Linked DNA regions of Alkalihalobacterium alkalinitrilicum. The protein of the gene in region 1 binds, or shares a complex with, the protein of each later gene. Links are inferred from orthologs where the notes say so. Each region holds a gene or a part of one and is shown on either strand. Other genes may lie near its edges.

Evidence for each region.
Region 2: the proteins of acpP (region 1) and fabF are in contact, whole or in part, in a solved structure (PDB 6OKG), measured with the Escherichia coli proteins. The link is inferred for Alkalihalobacterium alkalinitrilicum from one-to-one orthologs.

What each region holds. Positions count from the first base shown.
Region 1 is NZ_KV917368.1:5,416,714-5,423,415, forward strand. Bases 1,613-4,384 are described here. They hold acpP (acyl carrier protein), read left to right. Parts: upstream 1,613-2,767; coding sequence 2,768-3,001; downstream 3,002-4,384. Other genes in these bases: fabD (ACP S-malonyltransferase), read left to right, coding at 1,613-1,892; fabG (3-oxoacyl-[acyl-carrier-protein] reductase), read left to right, coding at 1,896-2,639; rnc (ribonuclease III), read left to right, coding at 3,146-3,934; BK574_RS26225 (DUF1128 domain-containing protein), read right to left, coding at 4,042-4,263. In the rest of the region: phosphate acyltransferase PlsX, read left to right, coding at 1-912; more of fabD, read left to right, coding at 951-1,612; chromosome segregation protein SMC, read left to right, coding at 4,512-6,702. UniProt on the Escherichia coli protein: Carrier of the growing fatty acid chain in fatty acid biosynthesis.
Region 2 is NZ_KV917368.1:4,899,788-4,906,547, reverse strand. The notes cover bases 1,374-4,203. They hold fabF (beta-ketoacyl-ACP synthase II), read right to left. Parts: upstream 3,493-4,203; coding sequence 2,254-3,492; downstream 1,374-2,253. Other genes in these bases: BK574_RS23630 (beta-ketoacyl-ACP synthase III), read right to left, coding at 3,547-4,203; BK574_RS23640 (LCP family protein), read left to right, coding at 1,374-2,134. In the rest of the region: BK574_RS23645 (acetyl-CoA hydrolase/transferase family protein), read right to left, coding at 1-956; more of BK574_RS23640, read left to right, coding at 1,160-1,373; more of BK574_RS23630, read right to left, coding at 4,204-4,491; BK574_RS23625 (hypothetical protein), read left to right, coding at 4,738-5,004; BK574_RS23620 (penicillin-binding protein), read right to left, coding at 5,108-5,374; BK574_RS23615 (ComZ family protein), read right to left, coding at 5,460-5,648; BK574_RS23610 (BMP family ABC transporter substrate-binding protein), read right to left, coding at 5,667-6,623; BK574_RS27730 (hypothetical protein), read right to left, coding at 6,690-6,760. UniProt on the Escherichia coli protein: Involved in the type II fatty acid elongation cycle. Catalyzes the elongation of a wide range of acyl-ACP by the addition of two carbons from malonyl-ACP to an acyl acceptor.

The DNA.
Region 1 (6,702 bases):
GATCTTGCTATTACATTAGTAGGAAATGAACAAAAAATAACGAAATATATTCAACCAAGTGATCGTATTACGATTTTACATACCGAAGAAAAGATTGAAGATGACGACTCACCAGCAACCGCGGTTCGACGAAAAAAAGGTGCTTCAATGGTTCTTGCTGTTAAAGAAGTGAAGGAAGGACGAGCCGATGCATGTATTTCTGCAGGTAATACAGGTGCCCTAATGGCAGCTGGACTCCTTTATGTTGGCAGAATCCAAGGCATTGATCGCCCTGCATTAGCCCCAATGTTTCCGACGGTTAATGGTAAAGGTTTTTTAATTCTCGATGTCGGGGCAAACATGGATGCAAAACCTGAACACCTAAACCAATATGCCATTATGGGAAGCATTTATATGCAAATGGTTCGAAAAGTGAAGCAACCGAAAGTTGGTTTACTCAATGTTGGGACGGAAGATGGTAAAGGAAACGAGTTAACAAAATTAACATTCCCTTTGTTACAAGAGTTAAATATTAATTTTGTTGGCAATGTTGAAGCTAGAGATCTATTAAATGGTGCTGTTGATGTTGTCGTTTGTGATGGTTTTACAGGCAATATTGTCCTAAAAGCGACAGAGGGAGCTGCCACTTCATTATTTACCATCTTAAAACGAGAATTAACAGGTAATCTTTTTAATAAGCTTGTAGCGGGCTTGTTAAAACCTAGTTTTATGAGAATAAAGAAAACGATGGATTATTCTGAGTATGGGGGGGCCGCTTTATTTGGATTAAAAGCTCCTGTCATTAAGTCGCACGGTTCATCTGATGAAGTTGCGTTCTATCATACTATTGTCCAAGCCAGAGAAATGGTAGAACAACAAGTTGTAACAACGATTAAAAATGAAGTCGCTAAACATAATCAACAAGCTGATTAATAAAGATTGATTAACATTACTAATAAAAGGAGAAAAAGATGGGAAAAATTGCGTTTATCTTTCCAGGACAAGGATCACAATTTGTAGGGATGGGACAAAATCTCATTGAAAATAGACCAGAGCTCCAGGCGATTTATGACATAGCTGATAAGCAGTTAGGTTATGCACTTTCAAATATAATGTTAAATGGACCCGAAGATCAGCTTAAACGTACTGAAAATACACAACCAGCATTACTAACGATGAGTGTAGCGGTATTAGAAGCATTGAAAGCATATGATATTACGCCCGATTATGTTGCAGGTCATAGTTTAGGTGAATACAGTGCACTTGTTTGTGCGAAAAGTTTATCGTTTCAAGATGCTGTTCATGCTGTTAGACAACGTGGATTGTTTATGGAGGAAGCTGTACCAGCCGGTGAAGGTGCCATGGCTGCTATATTAGGAATGGACCGTGAAGCATTATTAGAAGTTACGGAAGAAGTGTCTAACAATGGTGATGCGGTTCAGTTAGCGAATTTAAATTGTCCTGGACAAATTGTAATTAGTGGTACTGCAGAAGGAGTTCGTAAAGCTTCGGTGTTAGCGAAAGAAAAAGGAGCTAAGCGAGCACTCCCATTACAAGTCAGTGGTCCATTCCATTCGTCTTTAATGAAACCAGCGGCTGATAAGCTAACAAACGTATTGGACGGAATTACAATTTCAGAAGCAAAAATTCCAGTTATTGCGAATGTTACGGCTGCCGTCGTAACCGATTCTAAACAAATTAAAGAAAAACTGATTGAACAAGTGTATTCTCCGGTACTCTGGGAAGATACAGTTCGTCGCTTACTGGATCTTGGTGTCGACACTTTTATTGAAATAGGTGCAGGGAACGTATTAAGTGGTTTAGTGCGTAAAGTTGAACGAAGAGTCAATGTGTTTGCAGTGAATGATATGGAATCCATAGATGCGATGTTATCGAAGTTGAAAGGAGAATAAAACATGCTGAACGGAAAAGTCGCACTAGTAACTGGTGCCTCAAGAGGAATCGGAAAAGCAATTGCTCTTGAATTAGCACAAAATGGTGCAAAAGTAGCTGTGAATTATGCAGGAAGTAAAGAAAAGGCAGAAGCGGTCGTGAATGAAATTACCGAAAACGGTGGAGAAGCATTTGCGATCCAAGCGGATGTTGCGATTAGTGAAGATGTACAAGCAATGATTAAAGAAGTAATTTCTACGTATGGTTCTCTAGATATATTAGTCAACAATGCAGGGATTACTCGCGATACACTTGTCATGCGTATGAAGGATGAAGATTGGGACGCTGTAATCAACACCAATTTAAAAGGTGTCTTTAATTGTGCTAAAGCAGTGACTCGTCAAATGATGAAACAACGTTCAGGTCGTATTATTAATATTTCTTCTGTCGTTGGTGTGTTAGGAAATGCAGGACAAGCGAACTATGTTGCAGCAAAAGCAGGTGTAATCGGATTAACGAAGTCATTAGCTCGTGAGCTTGCTAATCGTAATATTACGGTCAATGCCGTTGCACCAGGGTTTATTGAAACTGATATGACGGATCAATTAACTGATGACATTAAAGCGAGTATGCTAAATCAAATTCCATTAGCGAAACTAGGACAACCTCAAGAAATTGCTCGTGTTGTAAGGTTTCTTGCATCTGAGGATAGCAGTTACATGACGGGGCAAACACTTCATGTAGATGGCGGAATGTACATGCCATAATAAATCTTTCTTTTTTGCTTTTAGAAAGGATTTGCTTTTATTAATCGTTTCATGCAAAATAGATACGATGTTATTTTGTACATAAAATAAGATAATAAGTAACCTTTTTGAGAGGAGGTGAACGGAAGATGGCAGAAACTTTAGAGCGCATTACTAAAATTATCGTTGACCGTCTTGGGGTTGAAGAATCAGAGGTAAAGCCTGAATCTTCATTTAAAGACGATCTTGGTGCAGATTCATTAGATGTGGTTGAGCTTGTTATGGAATTAGAGGACGAGTTTGACCTTGAGATTTCTGATGAGGAAGCTGAAAAAATCTCTACTGTTCAAGATGTAGTTAGCTATATTCAAAGCCAACAGTAGTTCTTGGATAGGAAATATATAGTATGAGGCTACTCAAATTATGTGTCCGCCCCTCTAAGTCGATACAGAAAAATGAGGAGTTCTGCACGAATTTGAGTCAGCCTCTTGCTTTTCATCCCAGCTAAGGCAGTTTGGAGGTAAGACATGCCAAATTCTTCAAGGCATTATCGAAAAAGATATACAAACCATCATGGAGACCGAAAAAGACAACCACGTAGACTTACTTTGTCGTTAAAGCAAAAAGAGAAGTTTGATGCGTTGCTCCAAAAAATCGGTCTAGAATTTAATAATAATAAATTGCTTATTCAAGCTTTCACTCATTCATCCTATGTGAATGAGCATCGAATTAACTCAAGTCATGATAACGAACGACTTGAATTTTTAGGAGATGCGGTTTTAGAGTTAGCAGTTTCACAGTATTTATATAAAAAGTTTGATACGATGAGTGAAGGAGATATGACCAAGCTGCGTGCTGCCATTGTCTGCGAAGCTTCCTTAGCTAATCTAGCAAATGAGTTGTCATTTGGTGAATTAGTATTATTAGGGAAGGGCGAAGAAATGACAGGAGGAAGACAACGACCGGCGCTGCTTGCTGATGTTTTCGAATCCTTTATTGGATCACTTTATTTGGATCAAGGACTTGATTCTGTATACTGTTTCCTCGATAAAACGATATATCCAAAGATTAATGACGGTGCTTTTTCGCATATGATGGATTTCAAAAGCCAATTACAAGAATTTGTCCAACGAGATAACATCGGGCAAATTCATTATGAAATTGTACAAGAAAGAGGACCAGCGCATAGTCGTGAGTTTGTTTCAGAAGTATTATTAAATGAACAAATCCTCGGAGTGGGAGTAGGGCGTTCAAAGAAAGAAGCCGAACAACATGCTGCTCAACAAGCATTACTAAAATTAAGTGAAAAACTATAAAAACGAGGGAGATAATAGTCTTTCTCTTATGTATTGAGAAACCCCCACTTTTCTGAAAAAAAAAGTGGGGGTTTCTACAAATATTCTAAATTACATCACCATTTATGTTATTTACGAAGGCGACCTAATTCAGAAACGATCGCGTCTAATTCAGATACACTAAAGTTACTTTGACGCTGTACTAAATCATAAATATCTTTTAAATCTTCGTATTTGTCGGTCTCAAAACTTGCAGCTTTTAAGGCTCCTGCATTGACAATTTGTAACTTCTTCTTTATTTCCTCTAACATATATTCGATATTTTCACGGCTCGAAACAGATAAATCCATTTTAGCATTCCTTTCTTTTTGAAGGTTTCATGCGGTTATCATATCATAGAATAACTCATTTGTCTTAAAACATTCATTCAGAGAACTTTTTGAACAACTTCGATTAGTGGTATGATAAAATAGGAAAGTTGTTATTTACACTTTAGGAAAGGTTACTTTTTTAAAGAATTAAAGTATATGAAAAGACATTGATTTTCTCCACTCTTGGCGAAAAATCCTGTTTTTCTAATTATTGAGGGGGAAGGAACATGTTCCTCAAACGATTCGAGGTAATGGGCTTTAAGTCATTCGCAGACAGGATGACAATAGAATTCGACTCTGGAGTAACAGCTGTCGTCGGCCCGAATGGAAGTGGGAAAAGTAATATTTCGGATGGGATCCGTTGGGTACTTGGTGAACAATCGGCAAAGTCACTACGGGGATCAAAAATGGAAGATATCATTTTTGCAGGTAGTGATACGAGAAAACCATTAAATTTTGCAGAAATTACGCTAGTTCTTGATAACCAAGATCAGCATTTAGCGATAGATTACACTGAAGTAAGTGTCACGAGGCGAGTATATCGTTCAGGTGAAAGTGAATATCAGCTTAATAAGCAAACCTGTAGATTGAAAGATATTGTTGATCTATTTATGGATTCCGGTTTAGGTAAGGAAGCTTTTTCTATTATCGGTCAAGGAAAAGTAGAAGAAATATTAAGCAGTAAAGCTGAAGACCGCAGAGTTATTTTTGAAGAAGCTGCGGGAGTACTTAAATATAAAAACCGTAAGCTTAAAGCTGAAAAGAAGCTCTGGGAAACACAAGAAAACTTAAACCGTGTAGAAGACATTCTTCACGAATTAGAAGGACAAATTGAGCCTTTACGAATTCAATCATCAGTTGCTAAAGATTTCTTACAAAAAAAAGAAGAGTTAAAAGAAGTTGAAGTAGCATTAATGGTCTACGAAATCACCGAACTCCATGAAAAATGGAAAACGGAAAAAGCGCAGTTACAATCGTTAGAACAGAGTCGAGATGAACTTTCTTTAAAGGTTAAAGAAAAAGAAGAAAAGTCTGAGAGTGTTCGTGCGGAATTGCGTCAACTTGATACGTCATTAAATGAGCTTCAAGACGAATTGCTTCAATCAAGTCAGGCCCTAGAAAAAAGTGAAGGGCAAAAGGAAGTTCTAAAGGAAAGAAAGAAGAACTTTCACTTTAATCGAGACCAACTCATTAAAACGATCAACGAGCTCAAAGAAAAAAGGCAGTTGCTCGACAAACAATTAACGGCTGAAAACGAGTCATTACGAAAAATTGAAAAAGAATTTCAAACGAGAACAATGGAGTTAACGGAACGTCAAGAACGATTAGCCTTAGCGCAAGAAGACTTAGAAGGTGAACTTGACCGTTTAAAGTCAGATTACATAGAGATTGTAAATGAGCAAGCTTCGATTCGGAATGAAATTCGTTACCTAGAAGAACAAGTCACTGTAACAAGTCGCAAAAAGAAAATATTAATTGAAGATAACGAACAACTTCTTCAGTTACGAGAAGAAGTGTTGTTAAAGAAGGAAGAGTACGAACGACTCGTAAATAATCGCCAAGAGGACCTCCATGGAATAGTAGACCAATTCCGAGCTTTAGAATCTAAGCTTGAAAAATTAAATAAAGAGTATGAGACTAGACAAACACAACTTTATGAAGCCTTCCGCATAATTCAACAAGTTCGTTCTAGGAAAGATGTTATTGAAGAAATGCAAGCTGATTTTTCTGGTTTTTTTCAAGGAGTCAAAGAAATTTTAAAAGCAAAAAATAAACAACTCCAAGGGGTTGTTGGTGCAATTGCAGAGTTGGTCAACGTTCCAAAACAGTATGAAACAGCAATTGAAATTGCGCTAGGTGGAGCTACTCAACATATAGTTGTTGAAACAGAAGAAGCAGCGAGACAGGCCATTGCATTTTTGAAAAAAAATGGCTTTGGTCGAGCAACATTTTTACCGTTACCTGTCATTAAAGGACGTGGAATTCGAGCAGACGTGATTCAGCAAATTGAAAGGCACGACGCTTTTATTGGGATTGCCTCACAATTAATTCATTTTGATCCTAGATATGATCAAGTGATTGGAAATCTGTTAGGTCATGTGATTATAGCGAAGAGTATAGAAGGAGCGAATGAGTTAGCACGTAAAATTGGCTACAGCTACAGAATCGTTACAATAGAAGGTGATGTCGTAAACCCAGGAGGTTCGATGACAGGTGGAGCTATTAAGCAAAAATCCACCCCTTTAATCGGGCGGCAACGAGAGTTAGAAAGTTTAACCGAAAAACTTATTGGAATGGAAGACAAAACAACAAAATTAGAGTCGTATGTAAAAGAGTTGAAACTACAGTTACAACAAAATGAACAAAAATTACAACAATTAAGAGAAGCTGGAGAAGTAGCTCGTGAATCAGAGCGGG
Region 2 (6,760 bases), 520 kb from region 1 along the record:
GAATTACATTGACCAAGGAAATCTACTTCCACAGTTGCATTGATTGTTACAATTCGGTCGATACTGGCAATATAACGGACATTATTGGATTCATCTACTGGCAACATAAACACATTTTTATTTTCATGCATAAAATCATAAAGTCGTTTCGTTCCATACGCAAATGTCGCCGTCATTTTCCCAGGGGCTAGTGGATTATTCCGATTAGAGATAGCACTACTTTCAAAAAGATCCACGACTTGATCTGGAATCATTTCCGTAAAAATCGTTAAATCTTGGTAAGACTTTAAATCATTCATTATAGCGTTTGGGATTGCTCCAAAGCCAATTTGTAATGTATCACCGTTTTTAATCAATTCTGCGATTGAATTACCAATAATTTTATCCTCTTCACGGACTGGTATTGACGGTGTTTCTGGTAACGGTTGATGGTTTTCAAAGATAGCATCGACTTGACTAATATGAATTTGGTTTTTTCCATACGTTCTTGGCATATATTCGTTAACTTCTACAATAATCATTACGCTTTTGTCCATAAAAAAAGAAATATAATCACAATTCGTGCCGAGAGAGAAATATCCATTTTCATCCATTGGCGAAACTGCAACCATCAATACCCGATTTGAAGTAATTTCATTCAGTATATACGGTAAGTCTGAAAAATGGTTTGGTAATAAATCAATTTGATGTTCATAAAAAGCTCGCCGTTCATCCTTGTTTAAAAACATTGATACAATGTTTAATTTATCTTTGTTCGTTTGTAATACAGGTCGCAGCGAAAGCATTTGAAACAATCGATTTCCCTTTAGGTGATCAGCTTTTGGTAGTGCATCTAATAATCCAGGGGGTTCCCCTACTGCGATCGGAACAATAATATCTGTTTGTGGTTGGATCAAATTAACTGTCTGTAAAGCTGATGCTATTCGTTTTTGTTCAAATATTTTAGTAATGTTCATAATTCCTCCAACACTTAGTTCCAAAAATTTTTTTGATACGTAATAAAAATCAACAAATACTAATACTAAATTAACCTTATTTACTTTACTTAAGAACAAACATAACGTCAATTTATATAAATTATTTTTATAATTTAGCTTTTACTCAATTGTTAATCTTATTTAATTTTTTTCTGGATGCGATGAGGAGGGGGCCGAATAGTATGAGTTCACGTGATTATAGAAAACGAAACAAACAATATAAATGGAGAAAACGGATTACCATTCTCATTTCACTCACATTCCTACTTTTGATAGCTTTTGGAGCTTATGGAAAAATTGGATATGAAAACGCACGGAAAAATTCATTAGAAACACTTGAAGAATCTGCTTCTCTAGTTATAAAAGATCAAGAAGCCATTCCTTTTCATGCAGAAGTTCAAGAGAAAAATGGGCCTGTACATATTCTTTTAATTGGGGTAGACAAAGCAGAAGGAGATCGTTCACGAACAGACACGATTATGATTGCTCAATACCATCCTAATCAAGGAACTGCGAAAGTGGCTTCAATTATGCGAGATAGTTATGTTGCGATACCTGATCATCAACCGAACAAGATTAATGCTTCTTTTTTTCTCGGTGGTCCCGAACTCTTAAGAAGGACCATAAAAGAAAATTTTGACATTGATCTCCATTATTACGCGATGGTTAACTTTGATGGTTTTGAGCGAATCGTCGATACAATAGCACCAAATGGTATTGAGATTAACGTTGAACATCGAATGTATAAACCATCGATAAAATTACACTTTGAACCAGGTAAACAAATTGTAAATGGTAAAGATACGTTAAGATATGTTCGTTTTCGCGATGACCATGAAAATGATTTTGGACGAGTTCGCCGCCAACAAGAAGTGCTTTCCACTTTGAAAGATGAAATGCTAACGATTCGCGGTGTTACAAAAGTCCCGCAACTCATTGGTTCGATCGAACCCTACATTGATACAAATATGAATACGAGGAAAGTTTTAAGCTTAGGGAAGGACTTTTTCCTTAACCCCGTGGAAGACATTGATACCATCACCATACCAATTGAACATAGTTTTACAGACAAACGATATCCGCACGCAGGATTAGTTCTTGATATAGATATTGAAAAAAATAAAGAGGCTCTGCATCAATTTTTACAATATGATTAGAAGAACACAATTGACAGAATGGCGATTTAATTCCTTACATCCTCTAAAGAAAGACATATCAAGGTAAATAAAAAAAATGCCAGTCCCTTTAGACAGATAAGGAACTGGCACTTTTTTATTTATTCAGCATACTTCTTAAGAACGATGCAAGCATTATGTCCACCAAAACCGAGAGAGTTGCTAATCGCTGCTCTAATGTTTTGTTTTCTCGCTTCGTTTGGAACATAATCTAAATCACATTCAGGGTCAGGTGTTTCGTAATTGATCGTTGGAGGAATAATACCTTCTTCGATCGCTTTTGCTGTAAAAATTGCTTCTACAGCCCCAGCTGCCCCTAGTAAATGCCCCGTCATTGACTTTGTTGAACTAATAGCTAACTCTTTCGCATGATCTCCAAATACTGTTTTAATAGCCATCGTTTCAAACTTATCATTATATGGAGTACTTGTTCCATGTGCATTCATGTAATCTAATTCTTCAGGTTGCAAATCAGCGTCTGCAATAGCCTGGAGCATCGCTCGTACGCCGCCTTCACCTTCTGGAGCTGGAGCTGTTACATGGTAAGCATCACCTGTTGCGCCATATCCAGCGATTTCTGCATAGATTTTTGCTCCACGCGCTTGAGCTGACTCCAGTGACTCTAAAATAAGGATCCCAGCTCCTTCTCCCATAACAAAGCCATCTCGGTTCAAATCAAATGGTCTTGATGCATTTTTCGGATCTTCATTCGTCGAAATCGCTTTAGCAGCACAGAAACCAGCAACCGCCATGTCAGTAATCGGTGCTTCAGCTCCTCCTGTAATCATGAAATCCGCATCTCCACGTTGTATAACTTTAAATGCATCTCCAATTGAGTTTGTACCAGAAGCACATGCTGTTACCGAACAAGAATTAATCCCTTTTGCACCAGTTACAATTGACACTTGTCCTGAAGCCATATCAGGAATCATCATTGGCACAAAGAAAGGACTTACACGACGATAACCTTTTTCCTCAAATATACGGAATTGTTGTTCGTACGTTTCCATTCCACCGATACCTGACCCAATCCAAACACCAACACGAGGTGCGATCTCGTCCGTAATTTTTAAGTCAGCATCTTCTAGTGCCATTATTGATGCTGCAACCGCAAATTGAGTAAAGCGGTCCATTTTCCGAGCGTCTTTTTTATCCATAAATTGTGTAGGATCAAAATCGCTAACTTCCGCTGCAACTTTCATAGGAAATTTGGATGCATCCACACGTGTTAAAGGGGCAACACCCGAAACACCTGTAATGGCATTATTCCACATCGTTTCAACATCACAACCGATTGGTGACACAGTTCCTAATCCTGTAATAACTACACGTCTTTTCATATCGATCTCTCTCTCCTTTAATCACTTCATTTGCTTCGTTTTTCAATTGTAAGGTTAGCGCCCCCAGCGGATTGCGACTGCTCCCCAAACGAGGCCAGCACCAAACCCAACAAGGACAACCAAACTTCCATCTTTAATTTTACCATTTTTTAGTTCCTCAACTAATGCAATTGGAATTGAAGAAGAGGATGTGTTTCCGTATTTATTAACTGTTACAGCCATTTTTTCAATTGGAAGTTCTAATCTTTCACGAGAAGCTTCCATAATTCGAATATTAGCTTGATGTGGCACTAAATAGTCAACATCTTCTTTTGTTAGACCTGCTTTATCAAGTACTTTTAAAGAAGATTCACCCATTTGGCGAACAGCAAATTTAAAGACTTCACGTCCATTCATGTAAAGGTGTTTCTTTTGATGAATGTGCATCGCACCTCTACCATCTGCACCTAGTTCAAAGGATAGAATACCTTTGCCTTCTGATACAGGACCTAACACAGCCGCACCTGCACCGTCTCCAAAAAGAACAGCAGTATTACGGTCAGTCATGTCTGTTATTTTCGTTAACTTCTCAACACCGACTACGAGTACGTTTGTATATGCTCCTGTCGTGATAAATTGCTGCGCTGTTACTAATCCATAAATAAACCCTGCACACGCAGCACTAATATCCATTGCAGCTGCATTAATTGTACCTAGCTGATCTTGTATCATTGCTGAAACTGACGGAAACGGCATGTCAGGTGTAACCGTTGCCACTAATATTAAATCAATATCTTCAGGTGCAATTCCTGAATTTTCAATTGCTTCTTTTGCTGCTGCAAACGCCATATGAGAAGTATTAATGTTTTCAGAAGCAAATCGTCTTTCTTCAATTCCTGTCCTTGTTCTGATCCACTCATCTGATGTATCTAACATCTTTTCAAATTCTGCATTAGTTACTACTCGATCTCCTAAAAAGCTTCCCATACCAAGTATTCCAGCATTGATCTTCTTTTCCATATTCCTTCCCCCTTAACAATGACAATACTTCATATCTATAGATACTTACTATCAATTATTATGACCTAGTACTAATTTTATCTTAAAAATCATGTATTGTCTATATTCCTACAATTTCTCTCTATATTAAAATGGGTGTTTCAACTAAACACCTATTATTATGTACTAGCATATCTATTACTATAAGGGGTAGTTAAAATAACAATACTTTTTTGGGGAAAATTTCAATGCAAGGAGGCTTTATCTATGGAACAAGAAAAAAAATCACCTGAAAATCAAGGAGATTTCTTTGATCAATTAATGTTCGGAAAACCAAGATCACAAAGTGAAAATACAGAAGAACCTTCGTCAAACTCATCCGACAATGAAGAGACTACAAATCAGCAAGAAGCAAATCAAGAAAAAAGCCAAATAGAATATATTATGGAAATTGCTCAAGTCGTCGGTCCTTACCTTTCAAAACTTTCACCTATGCTCTCTAACTTACAATCATTTTTCTCTAACAAAAAATAAAGGAGGCTGACTCCCAAAGTGTTGGCCCTTCAGGTATCCACACAATGTGGTCCTGAAGGGTTTTTCACTTTTTAATGAGTCAGCCTCTTTATATTATTTAACTTTACCAAAATCCTCCGCCATAAGGGGTTGGACCAAACTGTGGACCGAAACTCGGGCCAAATTGCGGGCCATAACTCGGACCGAATTGCGGACCATAACTCGGGCCAAACTGTGGACCGTAATATGGGCCACCATAAGCTCCGCCACCAAATCCACCAAATAAGAAAGGACTAACTGCTAATCCAGCTAAAAACGGTAGTACTGGAAAGTGACGATGATGGCCATGGCCATGACCTGAACCATCTCGGTACATCGGATAGTAGTTCATTTTGGAAAACTCCTTCCATCATGTTTTCACTACTTATCCTATGTACTCGCCCTCCTCAATGAGCCTGTCCGATTTATGCAAATTTTTAATTGCTACTTTCTTCTTTTCCTAATTCATATGCTTCATTCATTACTTTTACTAACATATTAACCATCGGTTGTAAATCTTCCATGTTCAGTTCAATCCCTTTTTCATCAAGGATCGCTTTTCCTTCAGGTATGTATTTCATTGCAATTTGCATAAACTTCATTTGTAATTCTGGATTTACATTCATTACATTCACCTCATAATTTTATTCTTCTTTTGGTAGTTTTCCCGAAATAATATAGTATTCAATCGCTTCACGAATTTCAGCTTGAAATTCTTCAGGTACCACTGAACTGAATTCACCTAACGTTATTACTCCATCGGCAAAATCATAATATAAATTACCAGCAGCTAGCTCTCCTCGACTAAAATGTTCAGCAACGACTTGGTAGAGATGATCTACATGTTGAACCGTGCTTGTTAATACGGTAGATCCTCCTATATCAGATTGGTCACTTACAAAACCAATCGCAAATTGACCGTTATTCTTCACTTCTTCAATGACAGCTATGTGATATCCGTCTCCTGCTGGATAATATACGTCAATGCCATCCTTATTCATATTGGCCAAAAATTGTAGTGCTGTATCAACATCTCCCCAATCTTTAACGTAATCAACTTTCACATCAATTGTATTATTTTGATATTCTACACCTTTCATAAAACCATCTACTTCAGGTTGCCAAGAATAGGCCGCAATGATACCCACTTTGTTAGACTGCGTCATCTTGGCAGCAACCATTCCTGCAAAAAAACCCATAGCATGACTGTTAAAGTGCAAGCTAGTCACATTTTCTCCTGAAACTTCACCATTAAAACTGACAAAGTGGATATGTGGATAATTCTTACTAATCTCATTAAAGTACTCTGCAAAAATACGCCCATGACCGAAGATCAAATTCACGTCTTTTTCATCTAGTTCACTTATTGCAGCTTGTACTTTCGATAAAGTATTAATCTCTTCATTAAAATAAACATCTACATTTAAATCGGAATGAATTTTTAATAAACCTTGATACCCTTTAAAATTCCACCCTTTATCATCGATTGTGTCTTCTAATAATAGACCCACTTTTTTTAAATTTGATGCTGTAGGATTATTAGAACATCCACTTATCACCAATATAACAATTAGAATTAAAAAGAAATGTAATTTTCTCATAAAATAGTCACCTTAGCCAAATGTTATAAAATACTACACTAACCATTTGACATGTTGTAATCCTTTCTAGTTCCTCTTACGATACAAATACTCCAATAAAAAACCTATTACTAAAGCGATTATAACTTTAATTCCAT